2 regions of the Isoptericola aurantiacus genome follow, and region 1 is predicted to be linked to the other one. Evidence: predicted binding sites of a transcription regulator. Region 1 holds the regulator's gene; the other holds the start of a gene.

Region 1 (7,088 bases):
CGACGCCGTCCGCGAGGTGCTGGCCGAGATCCCCGGCATGGACGACGTGCTCGAGGTCGTCGTGCTCAACAAGGCCGACGTCGCCGACCCCACCGTCGTCGGGCGGGTGCAGCGCCGCGAGCGACGCACCGCCGTCGTCTCCGCGCACTCCGGGGAGGGCGTCGCCGAGCTGCGGGCCCTGATCGCCGACGAGCTCCCGCGGCCCGCCGTCGAGATCGACGTGGTCGTGCCGTACTCGCGCGGAGACCTCGTGCACCGGGTCCACGAGAACGGTGAGCTCGCCCACGAGGAGCACCTCGCCCAGGGCACCCGCCTGCGCGGACGGGTCGACGCCGCGCTCGCGGCCGAGCTGGACAGCGCCGCCGTCTGACGCCTGTGGACCGCAGGTCCGGCGTCGGCGGGCCACCGTAGGATCGTCCGGTGAACTCGCCCGACCCTGCCGACAGCCCCGCCGAGCCCGCGCCGACGTCCCAGGACGACGTGGCCACCCTGCTGGGCCTGGCCGTCGGGGCGCTGGGCGGCACGCCGCGCGCGGGCCAGCAGCAGATGGCCGCCGAGGTCGCCGCCGCGGTGGACTCAGGCCGCCACCTGCTGGTGCAGGCGGGCACCGGCACGGGCAAGTCCCTCGGCTACCTGGTGCCGGCCGTGCATCACGCCGTGACGGCCGGGGAGCGGGTCGTGGTCTCCACCGCGACGCTCGCCCTGCAGCGGCAGGTGATCACCCGCGACCTCCCGCTGGTGGCGGACGCCGTCGCCCCCCGCCTGCCCCGGCCCGCCAAGGTGGCGCTCCTCAAGGGGTGGCACAACTACCTGTGCCGCCACAAGGTGGCCGGGGGCTATCCCACCGAGGGGTCCACCCTCTTCGACCTCCCGGCCGACCCCGGACCGGGCGAGGGCGCCGCCGCGGAGCAGCACCCGGCATCGTCGGGCGGGCGCGTCGACGACGGTGCGCGGCTGGCGGACCACGTGCGGCGGCTGCACGCCTGGGCCGAGGAGAGCGACACCGGCGACCGCGACGACCTGGTGCCCGGCGTGCCGGACCGCGCCTGGCGGCAGGTGTCGGTGACGTCGTTGGAATGTCTCGGGCAGCGCTGCCCGCTCATCGAGGAGTGCTTCGGGGAGCGGGCCCGGCTGGCCGCGCGGGAGGCCGACGTCGTCGTCACGAACCACGCGATGCTCGGGATCGCGGCCTCGGGGAACCCGAACGTGCTGCCGGAGCACGGTGTGCTCGTGGTCGACGAGGCGCACGAGCTGGCCGACCGCATCACGGCCGCCGCCACCGTCGACCTCGCGGCCGGGACGGTGGAGCACGCCGCCCGGCTCGCGCGCCGGCACGGGGGAGTGCGCACCGACGACCTCGACGCCACCGCCACCACCCTGGCCCGGATGCTCCTCGAGGTTCCCGCCGAACGGTACCCGCAGGGTCTGCCGGACGAGCTGCGTGCCGTCGTCGCCTCGGTGCGGGACGCAGCTCGCGGCCTGCTCACCGAGCTGCGCCCGGACAAGAACGCGGAGGCGGACTCCGGGGTCAAGATGGCTCAGTCCGCCGTCCAGCAGCTCTTCGACGTCACCGAGCGCATGGCCGCCGAGGACACCTCCGGAGACGTCCTGTGGTGCTCGCGCCCGCCGGCGGACGCCCCCTGGGGCGACGGCGTCGCCCGGTTGCACGCCGCCCCGCTGGCCGTGGCCGGGCTGATCGGCAGCCAGCTGCTCGGCGAGCGGACCGCCGTCCTGACGTCCGCCACCCTCGAGCTGGGCGGCACGTTCGACCCGGTCGCACGGTCGCTGGGCCTGGAGGTGTCCACCGGGGGCGACGACGCTTCCTGGCGGGGGGTCGACGTCGGCAGCCCGTTCGACTACGCCACCCAGGGCATCTGCTACGTGGCCCGGCACCTGCCGGCCCCCGGGCGTGAGCCGACCACCGAGGCGCAGCTCGACGAGATCGCCGACCTGGTCGAGGCGGCGGGCGGCCGCACCCTCGGGTTGTTCTCCTCGCGACGCGCTGCCACCGCGGCCGCCGAGGCCATGCGCGAGCGCCTCGACGTCCCGGTGCTGTGCCAGGGCGACGACCAGCTGCCCACCCTGGTGCGCCGGTTCAGCGAGGACCCCGCCACCTGTCTGTTCGGCACGCTGTCCCTCTGGCAGGGCGTCGACGTCCCCGGAGACGCCTGCCGACTGGTGATCATCGACCGCATCCCCTTCCCGCGACCGGACGACCCGGTCAAGGCGGCGCGGGCGCGCGCCGTGGAGGAAGCGGGCGGGAACGGCTTCATGCAGGTCGCCGCGACGCATGCGGCCCTGTTGCTGGCCCAGGGTTCCGGACGGCTCATCCGCTCGGTCACCGACCGGGGGGTGGTCGCGGTGCTGGACCCGCGGCTCGCCACGGCCCGGTACGGCACCTTCCTGGCCCGCTCGTTGCCGCCGTTCTGGAAGACGACGGACCCGCAGCTGGTTCGGGCTGCGCTCCGCCGCCTCGACGCCTAGCGTTGCTGCCGTGACCGAGACCCGCAGCACCACGAAGCTGGCCGTCGTCGGAGCAGGCGCCGTCGGTGCCACGCTCGCCTACGCCTCGCTCGCTCGGGGCACCGCCCGGAACGTCGCGTTGCTCGACGTCAACAAGGCCAAGGTCGAGGCCGAGGTCCTCGACCTGCGGCACGGCGGGATGTTCGTCCCGCAGGCGGAGGTGCACGGGTCCGACGACGTCGAGGTCTGCCGTGGTGCGGACGTCGTCGTCGTGACGGCGGGGGCCAAGCAGAAGCCGGGCCAGTCGCGGCTCGACCTGGCGGAGGCCACGATCGGACTGACGCGGGCGATCCTGCCGGGGCTGGTGGAGGTGGCGCCGGACGCGATCTACATCATGGTGACCAACCCCGTCGACGTCGTGACCTATGCGGCCCAGCAGATCTCGGGGCTGCCGCACGAGCGGGTGTTCGGTTCGGGCACGGTGCTCGACTCGTCGCGGCTGCGTGCGGCCCTGGCGGAGCACTGCGGTGTGGCGACGGGCAACGTGCACGCCTACATCGCCGGGGAGCACGGGGACTCGGAGATCGCCCTGTGGGACTCGGCGCGGATCGCCGGGGTGCCCCTGCTCGAGTGGACCGCGCTGCCGGGACGCCCGCCGCTCGACGACGTGGCGCGCGAGACCATCGCCCGCGACGTCGTCGAGTCGGCGTACCGGGTCATCGCCGGCAAGGGCGCCACGAACTACGCCGTCGGCCTGGCCGTGACGCGCATCGTCGAGGCGGTGCTCAACGACGAGCACCGCGTCATGCCCGTCTCCACGCGGCTCGAGGGCTTCCGGGGCATCAGCGACGTCTGCCTGTCGGTCCCGACCCTGGTGGACGCGCGCGGTGCGACCACGACGGTCGCGACGCCGTTGTCCGACGTCGAGCTGGCCGGCCTGCGGGCGTCTGCCGACCACGTGCGGGCCGTGCAGCGCCGGTTCGGATTCTGAACCGGCGGCGTCGCGGAGCCCGGTTCAGAGGCTCCGCAGCACCGCGACCACCCTGCCGAGGACCTGGGCCTCGTCGCCGGCGATGGGGCTGTAGGCAGGGTTCTGCGGCAGCAGCCAGGTGTGTCCCCCGGTCTGCTTGAAGGTCTTGACCGTCGCCTCACCATCGATCATCGCGGCCACGATCTCGCCCTGCTCGGCGACGTTCTGCCGCCGGACGACGACCCAGTCGCCGTCGCAGATGGCGGCCTCGACCATCGAGTCGCCCGTCACCTTGAGCAGGAACAGCTCGCCGTCGCCGACGAGCTGACGGGGCAGCGGAAAGACGTCCTCGACGACCTGCTCGGCGAGGATCGGGCCGCCGGCGGCGATGCGGCCGACGACCGGGACGTAGGAAGGGCGGGGAGTCTCGTCGCTCTCCCCGTCGGGCGTGGGCGCGGCGGGGACGACGGGCTCGTCCGTGCCGGACGTGCGGCCGGTGACGGGGTCGACGACCTCCATGGCGCGCGGACGGTTCGGGTCGCGCCGCAGGAACCCCTTGCGTTCGAGCGTGGTGAGCTGGTGCTTGACCGACGACGGGCTCGCCAGCCCGACGGCCTCCCCGATCTCCCGCATGGTGGGCGGGTAGCCACGGGACTCGACGGACTCGCGGATCGTCTCCAGGACGCGCCGCTGTCGCGTCGTCAGGCGGTCAGGACCCGGTGCGAGCTGGGAGACGGACGCGAGCGCGCCGTCGTGCGTGCCGGCCGCCCCGGCGTCCGTCTCGCGTGGCGTCGTCATCCGTCTCTCCTGTCGTCGAACCTGTGGTGCTCCGGTGCCGGACAGCCCTTGGACCTGGGCAAACCCGTCGTCGCGCTGTGGTCAGCCTAGGGCAGATCGGCATCGACTTCAAACATCTGTTCGAGATCTCTCGACGCGTGTCGGGGCGCCGTGCTATGAATGGTACAGATGTTCGACGAACATACGTATGACGCACACGCGTTCGATTCCGAGAGGCGGGGACCGATCATGGCTGCAGTTGTCGCAGGTCCGGTGAGCGACCCGGGGTTCGCGGGCCTGGCAGGGCTGAGGCTCACGAGGCGCGGTCGGCTGGTCGTGGCCGTCCTGACCGTGCTGGTCGCCCTGACGCTCGGAGGGTGGGGCGTCGGCGCCGTCGCGGGCGACGGTGGAGAGCCGCTGGAGGTCCGCCTGCACACGGTGGTCCCGGGTGAGACGTTGTGGCGTCATGCGAGCCAGGTCGCGGGGCCGGGGCAGGACGTCCGTGAGGTGGTGGCCCAGATCAAGGAGATCAACGGGATGCGTTCGTCCGACCTGCGGGTCGGGCAGGTGATCGTGCTGCCCCGCGACTAGCGGCACGTCTTCTTGCACCGGGCGGGCTCGGCCGCATACTTTCGTCGGGCAGTCGGGCAGAAGCCCGGCACCGACCGCAGGAGAACCGATGCACTGCCCGTTCTGCCGCCACCCCGACTCCCGTGTCGTCGACTCCAGGACGTCGGACGACGGCGCCGCCATCCGGCGTCGTCGGCAGTGCCCGTCGTGCCAGCGGCGGTTCACGACGATCGAGACAGCGAGCCTGTCCGTCGTGAAGCGCTCGGGCGTGACGGAGCCGTTCAGCCGGGACAAGGTGGTCTCCGGGGTGCGCAAGGCCTGTCAGGGCCGACCCGTCAGCGGGGACGACCTCGCCCTCCTGGCCCAGAGGGTCGAGGAAGCGTTGCGGAGCGCGGGCAGCGCGGAGATCGACGCCTACGAGATCGGGTTGGCGATCCTCGGGCCCCTGCGCGAGCTCGACGAGGTCGCCTATCTCCGGTTCGCCTCGGTCTACCAGGCCTTCGAGTCGCTGGACGACTTCGAGTCCGCCATCACGTCGTTGCGCGCCGAGCACGCCGAGCGGGCCGCGGCCGCGGCGGACGAGGCGCCGACGGACCGATAAGCCCTGGCGCTCGGTACGCCGGGGGCGCATGCTGGACGCCATGACCGCCGACAAGAAGTCGCAGGGGCCCGACGACGCCACCAAGGAACGCTTCAAGGAGGCCTTGGCGAAGAAGCACGCCGCGAGCCACCCGAGCGCCGACGGGGGACGCAACACCGGTCCCGTGCACGGTTCGGAGACCGCCGGCCAGGTCCAGCCGATCTTCCGGCGCAAGTCCGGCTGACCCGGCCGGTCCCGCTCAGCGGGCGGCGGGACCCGGGGGGAACTCGGGTCGCTCGAACGCGTCGCGGATGCGCAGACGGACGGTGGTGGCCATCTCCATGAGCTTGGACGACGCTCCCCGGTGCGTGACGTCGGAGATGTCGGTGACCACGTAGCCGAGATCGCCGCGGGTGGCGAGCATCTGCGCCTCGATGTTCGCCCCGTGGTCGGCGAAGACCTGGTTGACGGCCGCGAGCACCCCGGGCACGTTGCGGTGCAGCAGGGCGATGCGACCCACGCCGGTGTGCTCGAGCTGCAGGTTGGGCAGGTTGACCGAGAGCGTCGTCGACCCCGTGAAGAGGTAGTCGCGCAGCTTCTTGGCCACGAAGTGGCCGATCGACTGCTGCGCCTCCTCCGTCGAACCGCCCACGTGGGGGGTGAGGACGACGTTGTCGAGCCCGCGCAGCGGCGACTCGAAGTGATCGCCCCGCTTCTTGGGCTCGGCGGGGAACACGTCCACCGCGGCACCGGAGAGATGTCCGGACAGGATGTGCTCGCGGAGCGCCTCGACGTCCACGACGAAACCGCGCGACAGGTTGAGGAAGATCGCCCCGGGCTTCATGCGCGCGAACAGGTCCTCGCCGAACAGCCCGGCGTTGCCTGGCCGGCCGTCGACGTGGATGGTGACCGCGTCGGCGATCTCGAGCAGCTGGTCGAGCGTCTCGACGCGCCGTGCGTTGCCCAGGGCCAGCTTCTCGTCGGTGTCGAAGAACACGACGCGCATGCCCAGGTTCTCCGCGAGCACGGACAGCTGCGAACCGATGTTGCCGTAGCCGATGATGCCCAGCGTGCGTCCGCGCACCTCGTGCGAGCCGTCCGCGGTCTTGTCCCACACGCCGTCGTGCAGCGCCTTGTCCCGCACGGTGAGGCGGCGGGTCAGGGCGATGATCTCGGAGACCGCGAGCTCGACCACGGAGCGCGTGTTGGAGAACGGCGCGTTGAACACGGCCACGCCCTGGGCGGCGGCGGCCTCGAGGTCGATCTGGTTGGTCCCGATCGAGAAGGTCCCCACCGCGAGCAGGCCCGGCAGGGACTCCAGGACGCGGCGGGTGACCTGGGTCTTGGACCGGATACCGAGGATCTGGAAGTCGGTGAGGGTCTCGATGAGCTCGTCCTCGTCGAGGGCGCCGGGGCGCACCTCGACCTCGATCTCTGCGTCACGCAGGATCTGGACGGCGTCGGGGTGGATGTTCTCGAGGAGGAGGGCGCGCAGCACGACCCTATGATGCGCCGGGATGACCCCGGCTCACAAACGCGTCTCACCCATCGTGCACGAGTCCGGGCGGCAGCTCGCCCTCGTGGACGACGACGAGGCGTTGCGTCGGCCGCGTCATGGCCACGTAGAGATCGCCCCAACCGCCCGGACCTGCCGCGACGTCGGTGGGCTCGACGACGACGACCGCGTCGAACTCCAGGCCCTTCGCCTCGCGCGGGGTCAGGACCAGG
Region 2 (7,088 bases), on a different contig from region 1:
GGCGGCCGCCTCGCCCGTGGACTTGAACAGCGGCGCGTCCACGATCCAGACGAACGCCCAGGCGTCGTCGTCGATCTGTCCGGTGCGCTCGGCGATCTCGACGCGAGCCGCACCCAGGAGGGCACGGGAGTCGGACGTCTTGCCGGCGGCGAAGAACACGGCGTCGCCCGGCTGGGCACCGGTCGCGGCGGCGAGGCCCTCCCGCTCGGCGTCCGAGAGGTTCTTCGCGACCGGGCCGCCCAGCGTGCCGTCGTCCGCGAAGGTCACGTAGGCGAGGCCGCGAGCGCCGCGCTGCTTGGCCCAGTCCTGCCAGGCGTCGAACTGCCGGCGCGGCTGCGAGGCCCCGCCGGGCATGACGACGGCGCCGACGTACTCGTTCTGGAAGACCCGGAACGGGGTGTCGGCGAAGTACTCGGTGAGCTCGACCAGGGGGTTCGCGAAGCGCAGGTCGGGCTTGTCCGTGCCGTACAGGCGCATGGCGTCGGCGTAGGTCATGCGCTCGATCGGGGTGGGGATCCGGACGTCGATCAGGTTCCAGATCTCGGCGAGCAGCTCCTCGGTCAGCGCGATGACGTCGTCCTGGTCGACGAAGCTCATCTCGACGTCGAGCTGGGTGAACTCCGGCTGCCGGTCCGCGCGGAAGTCCTCGTCGCGGTAGCAACGGGCGATCTGGTAGTACCGCTCGAGGCCGCCGACCATGAGGAGCTGCTTGAAGAGCTGCGGGGACTGCGGCAGCGCATACCAGGAGCCGGGCGCGAGCCGGGCAGGCACGAGGAAGTCGCGCGCGCCCTCGGGCGTGGACCGCGTCAGCGTCGGCGTCTCGACCTCGACGAACTCGTGGCCGTCCAGCACGCGACGCGCCGCCTGGCTGACCTTGGACCGCAGGCGGAGCGCGGCGGCGGGCGCGGGCCGGCGCAGGTCGAGGTAGCGGTGCGCCAGCCGGGCCTCCTCGCCGATGGTCTCGGTGTCGGCCAGGGCGGTGGAGACCTGGAACGGCAGCGGTGCCGACTCGTTGAGCACGACGACGTCGGTGGCGATCACCTCGATGTCACCGGTGGCGAGGTTGGCGTTCGCGTTGCCCTCGGGGCGCCCCGACACCTCGCCGGTGACCTGCAGGACGAACTCCGAGCGCAACGGGTGCGCGACGGCCTCGTCGCGGATGACGACCTGCGCGATGCCGGAGGCGTCGCGCAGGTCGATGAAGGCCACTCCCCCGTGATCCCGCCGTCGGTCGACCCAGCCCGTGAGGGTGACGGTCTGGCCGATGTGCTCGGCCCGCAGTGAGCCGGCCGTGTGGGTGCGGAGCACGAAGGGGTCCTTTCGAACGGTTCGGGGTGCCGCCGTCGGCGTCCCGACGGCGTGGGCGTACGCGACGCCCGTGACATCCTAGTGCGGCACCACCGTCCCGCAGCGAGGAGATTCTCATGGCACGGCAGATTGCGACGAACACCACGGCGTCCCGGGACGAGCTGCTCGCGTTCCTGCGCTCCCGTCACAACGGCGTGCTGGTCACGACGCGGGACGACGGACGGCCCCAGCTGAGCCCGGTGACCTACGGCGTCGACGGCGAGGGACGCGTCGTCGTGTCGACGTACCCGGAGCGGGCCAAGGCGGTCAACCTGCGCAAGCGCCCCCAGGCCTCGTTCATGTCCCAGGGCGACGACTTCGGCGACGCCTGGGTCCAGGTCGACGGGACCGCCGAGGTCCTCGACCTGCCGGACTCGCTGGAGCCCCTGGTCGAGTACTACCGCGCGGCGGCGGGCACGGAGCACCCCGACTGGGACGAGTACCGCGCGGCGATGGTCTCCCAGGGCAAGTCCGTGGTGCGCCTCACGATCGAGCGCTGGGGGCCGATCGCCACGGGCGGGTTCCCGGCACGGCTCGCCGAGCAGGACTGATCGGGCCGGCGGGGCCGAGGCTCAGCCGCGCAGACGTCCGACGGCCCGGCGGGCGCGCTCGCTGACCGCCGGACGGCGGGAGCGCGTCTCGGCGAGCAGCGCCACCATCGCCTCGATGGCCGCAGCGGTGACCTGCCCCGGCAGGGGTGCGTCCGGGTCGACCCGGTCCGCCGGGGGCTCGGCGGGGTGCAGGTCGGCGAGGTCGCCGTGGATCCGGACGCCTCGTTGCCGAGCCCACCGCATCCAGGACTCGCTGCGCTCGACGACCCACGGGTGGTCCTGCGGGCCGACGGTGATCCGCGGCGAGCGCCGCGGTGCCAGCCCTTCCGGCACGACGACGGTCTCCAGGAGCGGCGCGTACGTCCCGCCCCGCCGGGTCTCGTCGCCGAGGCGGCTGTTCAGGCGCCGCAGCAGCTTCACCTCCGGCACCCCCAGGGACTCGTTGGCACGGGTCGCCTCGAGCGGCCCCCAGCCGGGCTCGGCGCCGACGGCCTCGAGGAACCGGCTCCACAGGTCGCCTCGCGCACCGCCGGGTCCCGGGGCGGTGACCAGGTGCAGCCGGTCGGCCGGCAGGTCGGCACCCCAGGTCGTGAGCACTCCCTGCACGTCGAACGACCGCATGAACTCGAGCCGGCCGCGACGTGCCCGCCGCATGTAGGTGCCGAAGGGCATGACGCTGCCGAACTTCACCATCTCCTGCCATCCGCTGGTCAGCTCTCGCGACAGGTCCCGGGCGGTCATGACCACGTGCACCTCCGCCCCGGTGCCGTGGAGGTCGTCCAGCACGCGCCGCGCCTGCTCGGCGGTCGCCGACGACAGGATCTCGTGACCGAGCACGACGTCGCCCGCGGCCCGGCGGCAAGCGCGCAGCAGCCGTGGCCAGGCGTCGCGCAACGACTCAGGATCGAGCCCGTGGTCCTTCCCGACCACCGAGAGCGCGCCCCAGTAGTGGATGCGCGGATCGCGCAGGCGGCCCAGCGGGTAGGTCAGCCCGTGACGACGCAGCTGGCGCTGGTTGGCGAGCAGTCGCGACTGGAGATACGTGGTGCCCGACTTCGGGGCCCCGACGTGGAGGTGGATTCGCCTCGGCATGGACTCACGATGGCACATGGCGCGGCCGTCGCGTCCCAGCGGGTCAGAACAGCGGTTCCTCCTCGCGTGTGCCGACCACGGAGCCGCTCGCCGGCCGCCCCGGCACCATCGCGCCGGCAGGGTAGTCGGCGTCCTCGTGCGGACGGAGCGCGTCCTCGGGACGTCCTGTCGCACCCGAGCCGGCGCGGTGGCCCGATCCCGCGAAGCCACGCTCCTCGAGCAGCGGCCGCACCCGTGACCAGAGCCAGTCCCGGTACCCACGGTGGGCGTCGGCACCGCGGGCGAACACCCGCCCGTAGCCCGCGAGCCGGTCCGGGTGCTCCCGCTCCAACCACTGCAGGTACCACTCGCGGGTGCCGGGCTTGAGACGCAGCGGGATCACCGTGACCCCCGTGGCACCGGCCTCGGCGATCGCGTCCAGGAGTCGGGTGAGGTGGCCGACGGAGTCGGTCAGCCACGGCAGCACCGGAGCCACCATGACCCCGCACGGCAGCCCGGCCGACCGCACCGCGCGCACCAGGTCGAGGCGCGCCTTGGGTGTGGGGGTACCGGGCTCGACCGACTGCTGGAGCGCGGCGTCGGCGAAGGACAACGACACACCGAGGCCGACCTCGACGTGGCGCGCGGCGGCCGCGATCAGCGGCAGGTCGCGGCGCAGCAGCGTGCCCTTGGTGAGGATCGAGAACGGCGTGCGCGAGTCCGCGAGCGCCCCGATGATGCCGGGCATCAGGCGGTACCTGCCCTCGGCCCGCTGATACGGGTCGGTGTTGGTGCCCAGCGCGACTGGCTCACGGCGCCACGAGGGCCGGGCCAGCTCCGCGCGGAGCACCTGGTCGACGTTCGTCTTGACCACGACCTGCGAGTCGAAGTCCGCCCCGGCGTCGAGGTCGAGGTACTCGTGCGTGGGCCGGGCGAAGCAGTAGGCACAGGCATGACTGCACCCTCGGTACGGGTTGACCGTCCAGCCGAACGGCATCCGTGAGGCGGCGGGGACCTTGGACAGCGCGCTCTTGGCCAGCACCTCGTGGAACGTCACCCCGGCGAAGTCGGGTGTGCGGACGCTGCGGACCAGCCCGAGGCGTGCGAGGCCGGACCTCTCCAGTCCCGGCAACGCGCCGTCGTCGGCACCTGCTGCCTGCCCGTCCCATCGCATGCACCGATTCGAACAGGTGTTCGTACTGCTGTCAAGGACGCCGATGAGTTGCCGGTCCCGCACGGGTCTTCCTGGACGGGGACACGAGCCGATCCCCCGCCACGACCGACGAGGAGGAACCATGGTCCAGGTCCAGCAGGCCTTCAGCAGCTACTCCGTCGACGACCTCGACACCGCCGAGAACTTCTACCGCGACCGCCTCGGGCTCGAGGTGCGGCGCACGCCCATGGGGCTCGAGCTCGACGTCACCGGGGGCTCCCCGGTCTTCGTCTACCCCAAGGGCGCGGCCCACCGGCCGGCGAACCACACCGTGCTCAACCTCCAGGTGGCCGACATCGACGCCGCGGTCTTCGAGCTGGCGGCCGCGGGCGTGGACCTGCTCCGCTACCCGGACTTCCCGCACGACGACGCCGGGGTGGTGCGCAGCGACGACCCCGGTTCCGGTCCGACGATCGCCTGGTTCACCGACCCGGCGCGGAACGTCATCGGTCTGATCCAGGCCTGACGGCCACGCGGTCCCTCGACCAGGACGCGTGCCGCGCGATCAGTCCGCCGCGACGACCCGCGGGTGCAGGTCCGCCGACGGCGGCTGCCACGCCGACGGGTCGGCCTCCACCTGGTCACCGGACCGGATGTCCTTGACCTGGTGCACCTCACCGGGGAACCACACGAACGGGATGCCGCGCCGGTCGGCGACCTTGATCTGCTTGCCGAACTTCGCCGCCGTCGGCGCGACGTCGGCCGGGACGCCGCGAGAACGCAAAGCGGCGGCGACGGCGTCCGACGTCGCACGGTGCTCCTCGTCGCTCACGGCGACCAGCACGGCGGTGGGCACCCCGCGGGTGGCGGTCACCAGCCCCCCGGAGAGCAGCCGGGAGACCAGTCGCGTCACGCCGATCGAGAGCCCGACGCCGGGATAGGTGTTCTTGCCGTCCGAGGCCAGAGTGTCGTACCGGCCGCCCGAGCAGATCGACCCGAGCGCCTCGTGACCGACGAGGAACGTCTCGTAGACCGAGCCCGTGTAGTAGTCCAGCCCGCGGGCGATCTTCAGGTCCGCCACCACGACGCCGGGGGCCCGGACCGCGGCGGCCGCCACCAGCGCCCCGAGCTCGTCCAGGCCCGTCTCCAACAGGTCGGTCACGGCTCCACGTGCCGCGGCGAGCTCACGCACGCGGTCGACGACCCCGACGTCGTCGCCGTGGATCGCGGCGAGGTCCAGGCAGGCTGCCGCCTGCTCCGGCGTCGCCCCCTGCTCGGCGACCAGCAACGCCGCGACCTTCTCGGCACCGATCTTGTCGAGCTTGTCGATCTGCCGCAGCACACCCTCGACGTCGTCCAGCCCCAGGCCGCGGTAGAACCCCTCGGCCACCTTGCGGTTGTTGACCAGGATCCGGACCTCGGGCACACCGATCTCCCGCAGCGCGCCCAGCGCCTCGGCCATCACCAGCGGGAGCTCGACCTCGAAATGGTAGGGCAGCTCCCCGGCGCCGACGACGTCGATGTCCGCCTGGACGAACTCGCGGAAGCGGCCGTCCTGCGGCCGCTCACCACGCCAGACCTTCTGGATCTGGTACCGCTTGAACGGGAAGGCGAGCCGACCGGCGTTCTCCAGCACGTAGCGCGCGAACGGGACCGTGAGGTCGAAGTGCAGCCCCAGCTGCTTCTCCCCGCGACCGGCGTCCGGACCCGCCGCCTCGGTGTCGTCCTCCGCCTGGAGGCGACGCAGCACGTAGACCTCCTTGGAGGTCTCGCCCTTGCGCAGGAGCTGGTCGAGCGGCTCGACGGCGCGGGTCTCGACGCCGGCGAACCCGTGCAGCTCGAAGGTCCGCCGCAGCACGTCCAGGACGTGCTGCTCCACGACGCGGCCGTCGGGAAGCCATTCGGGGAAGCCGGAGAGAGGGGTGACGCGAGCCATGGGCACGATCCTGCCAGATCGCCGACGGCGCCGCGGACACGTCCGCGGCGGCCTCAGCGCGGCAGGAACGGGTTGGTCGCCAGCTCCCGCGCGACGGTCGTGGTGGGGCCGTGACCGGGCACGACCTGCCACGCGGGGTCCAGGCCGCCGACGACGTCGCGCAGCGTGGCGAGCATCGCGTCGACGTCCGCGCCGGGCAGGTCCGTGCGTCCCACCCCGCCGGCGAACAGCACGTCACCGCTGAGCACGACGCCCCGACCCGGGCCCGGGCCGATACCGGCCCCGGCCAGGAGGTACAGGGTGGATCCCTCGGTGTGTCCCGCCGCGTGCAGAGCACGGATCGTCACCGCACCGGCCGCCAGGTCGACGACGGCGCCGTCGAACGGTTCGACGACCGGCGCCGCACGGTAGTCCCGTGGCGTACGGCCGTAGTCCGCCAGCGCCTGCGTGAGCGCCGCGCTCACGCTCGTGGCGGGCCCGCCGAGCCCGGCGACACCCAGGCCGAGGCTGCCGAACGGGTCCGTGACGCGGTGGACGTCGGCCGCGTGCAGACGCAGCGGCACGTCGTGGCGCACGCACAGCTCGGCGGCGTCCCAGGTGTGGTCGACGTGGCCGTGGGTGGCGAGCACCGCTCGCGGGGCCAGGCCGTGCTGGACCACCAGCCGGGTCACCGCCTCGGCGGTGCCCGCGCCAGGATCGACCACGACGCAGTCCCGGCGTCCGTCGGCATCGACGGCGTCGGCCACCACGACGCAGCAGTTGGTCCCGAACACGGGAGCGACGACCACGTGCAGCTCCATGGCGACCACCGTAGCCGGTGCCCGCCGGCCCCGTCCGTGCCGTCCACAGGGCGCCGTGACGGCTCTCGAGCGGTTGACCCCGGTGCCGCGCCCTAGACTGTGCGCACGCGCGGTCGGCCCGCGCGCGGGCACGGCCCGCACCCGGCAGGTACGGCAGGCACGGCACGAGGAGGACGACCGACGGTGGCGCCCAGCAAGCGCGAACGCGACTACGCCCGCAAGCGCCAGGA

Evidence for each region. The regulator LexA, encoded in region 1, represses DNA repair genes until DNA is damaged. The targets are predictions, from matches to a motif close to TCGAACANNTGTTCGA.
Region 2: ACIQLL_RS07890 (Rv2578c family radical SAM protein) is a predicted target of LexA. The motif match lies at 4,152-4,167, and genes of this name have one in related genera.

What each region holds. Positions count from the first base shown of each region.
Region 1 covers NZ_JBJBAE010000004.1:208,842-215,929, forward strand. Annotated here, with positions in the region: gene hflX (GTPase HflX) at 1-370, shown strand, start outside; gene ACIQLL_RS13320 (ATP-dependent DNA helicase) at 421-2,484, shown strand; gene ACIQLL_RS13325 (L-lactate dehydrogenase) at 2,495-3,454, shown strand; gene lexA (transcriptional repressor LexA) at 3,479-4,231, opposite strand; gene ACIQLL_RS13335 (LysM peptidoglycan-binding domain-containing protein) at 4,460-4,801, shown strand; gene nrdR (transcriptional regulator NrdR) at 4,890-5,381, shown strand; gene ACIQLL_RS13345 (DUF5302 domain-containing protein) at 5,422-5,604, shown strand; gene serA (phosphoglycerate dehydrogenase) at 5,620-6,858, opposite strand; gene ACIQLL_RS13355 (HelD family protein) at 6,902-7,088, opposite strand, start outside.
Region 2 covers NZ_JBJBAE010000002.1:244,064-251,151, reverse strand. Annotated here, with positions in the region: gene aspS (aspartate--tRNA ligase) at 1-1,308, opposite strand, end outside; gene ACIQLL_RS07900 (PPOX class F420-dependent oxidoreductase) at 1,425-1,898, shown strand; gene ACIQLL_RS07895 (hypothetical protein) at 1,920-2,990, opposite strand; gene ACIQLL_RS07890 (Rv2578c family radical SAM protein) at 3,034-4,143, opposite strand; gene ACIQLL_RS07885 (VOC family protein) at 4,265-4,648, shown strand; gene hisS (histidine--tRNA ligase) at 4,688-6,058, opposite strand; gene ACIQLL_RS07875 (MBL fold metallo-hydrolase) at 6,112-6,858, opposite strand; gene ACIQLL_RS07870 (peptidylprolyl isomerase) at 7,042-7,088, shown strand, end outside.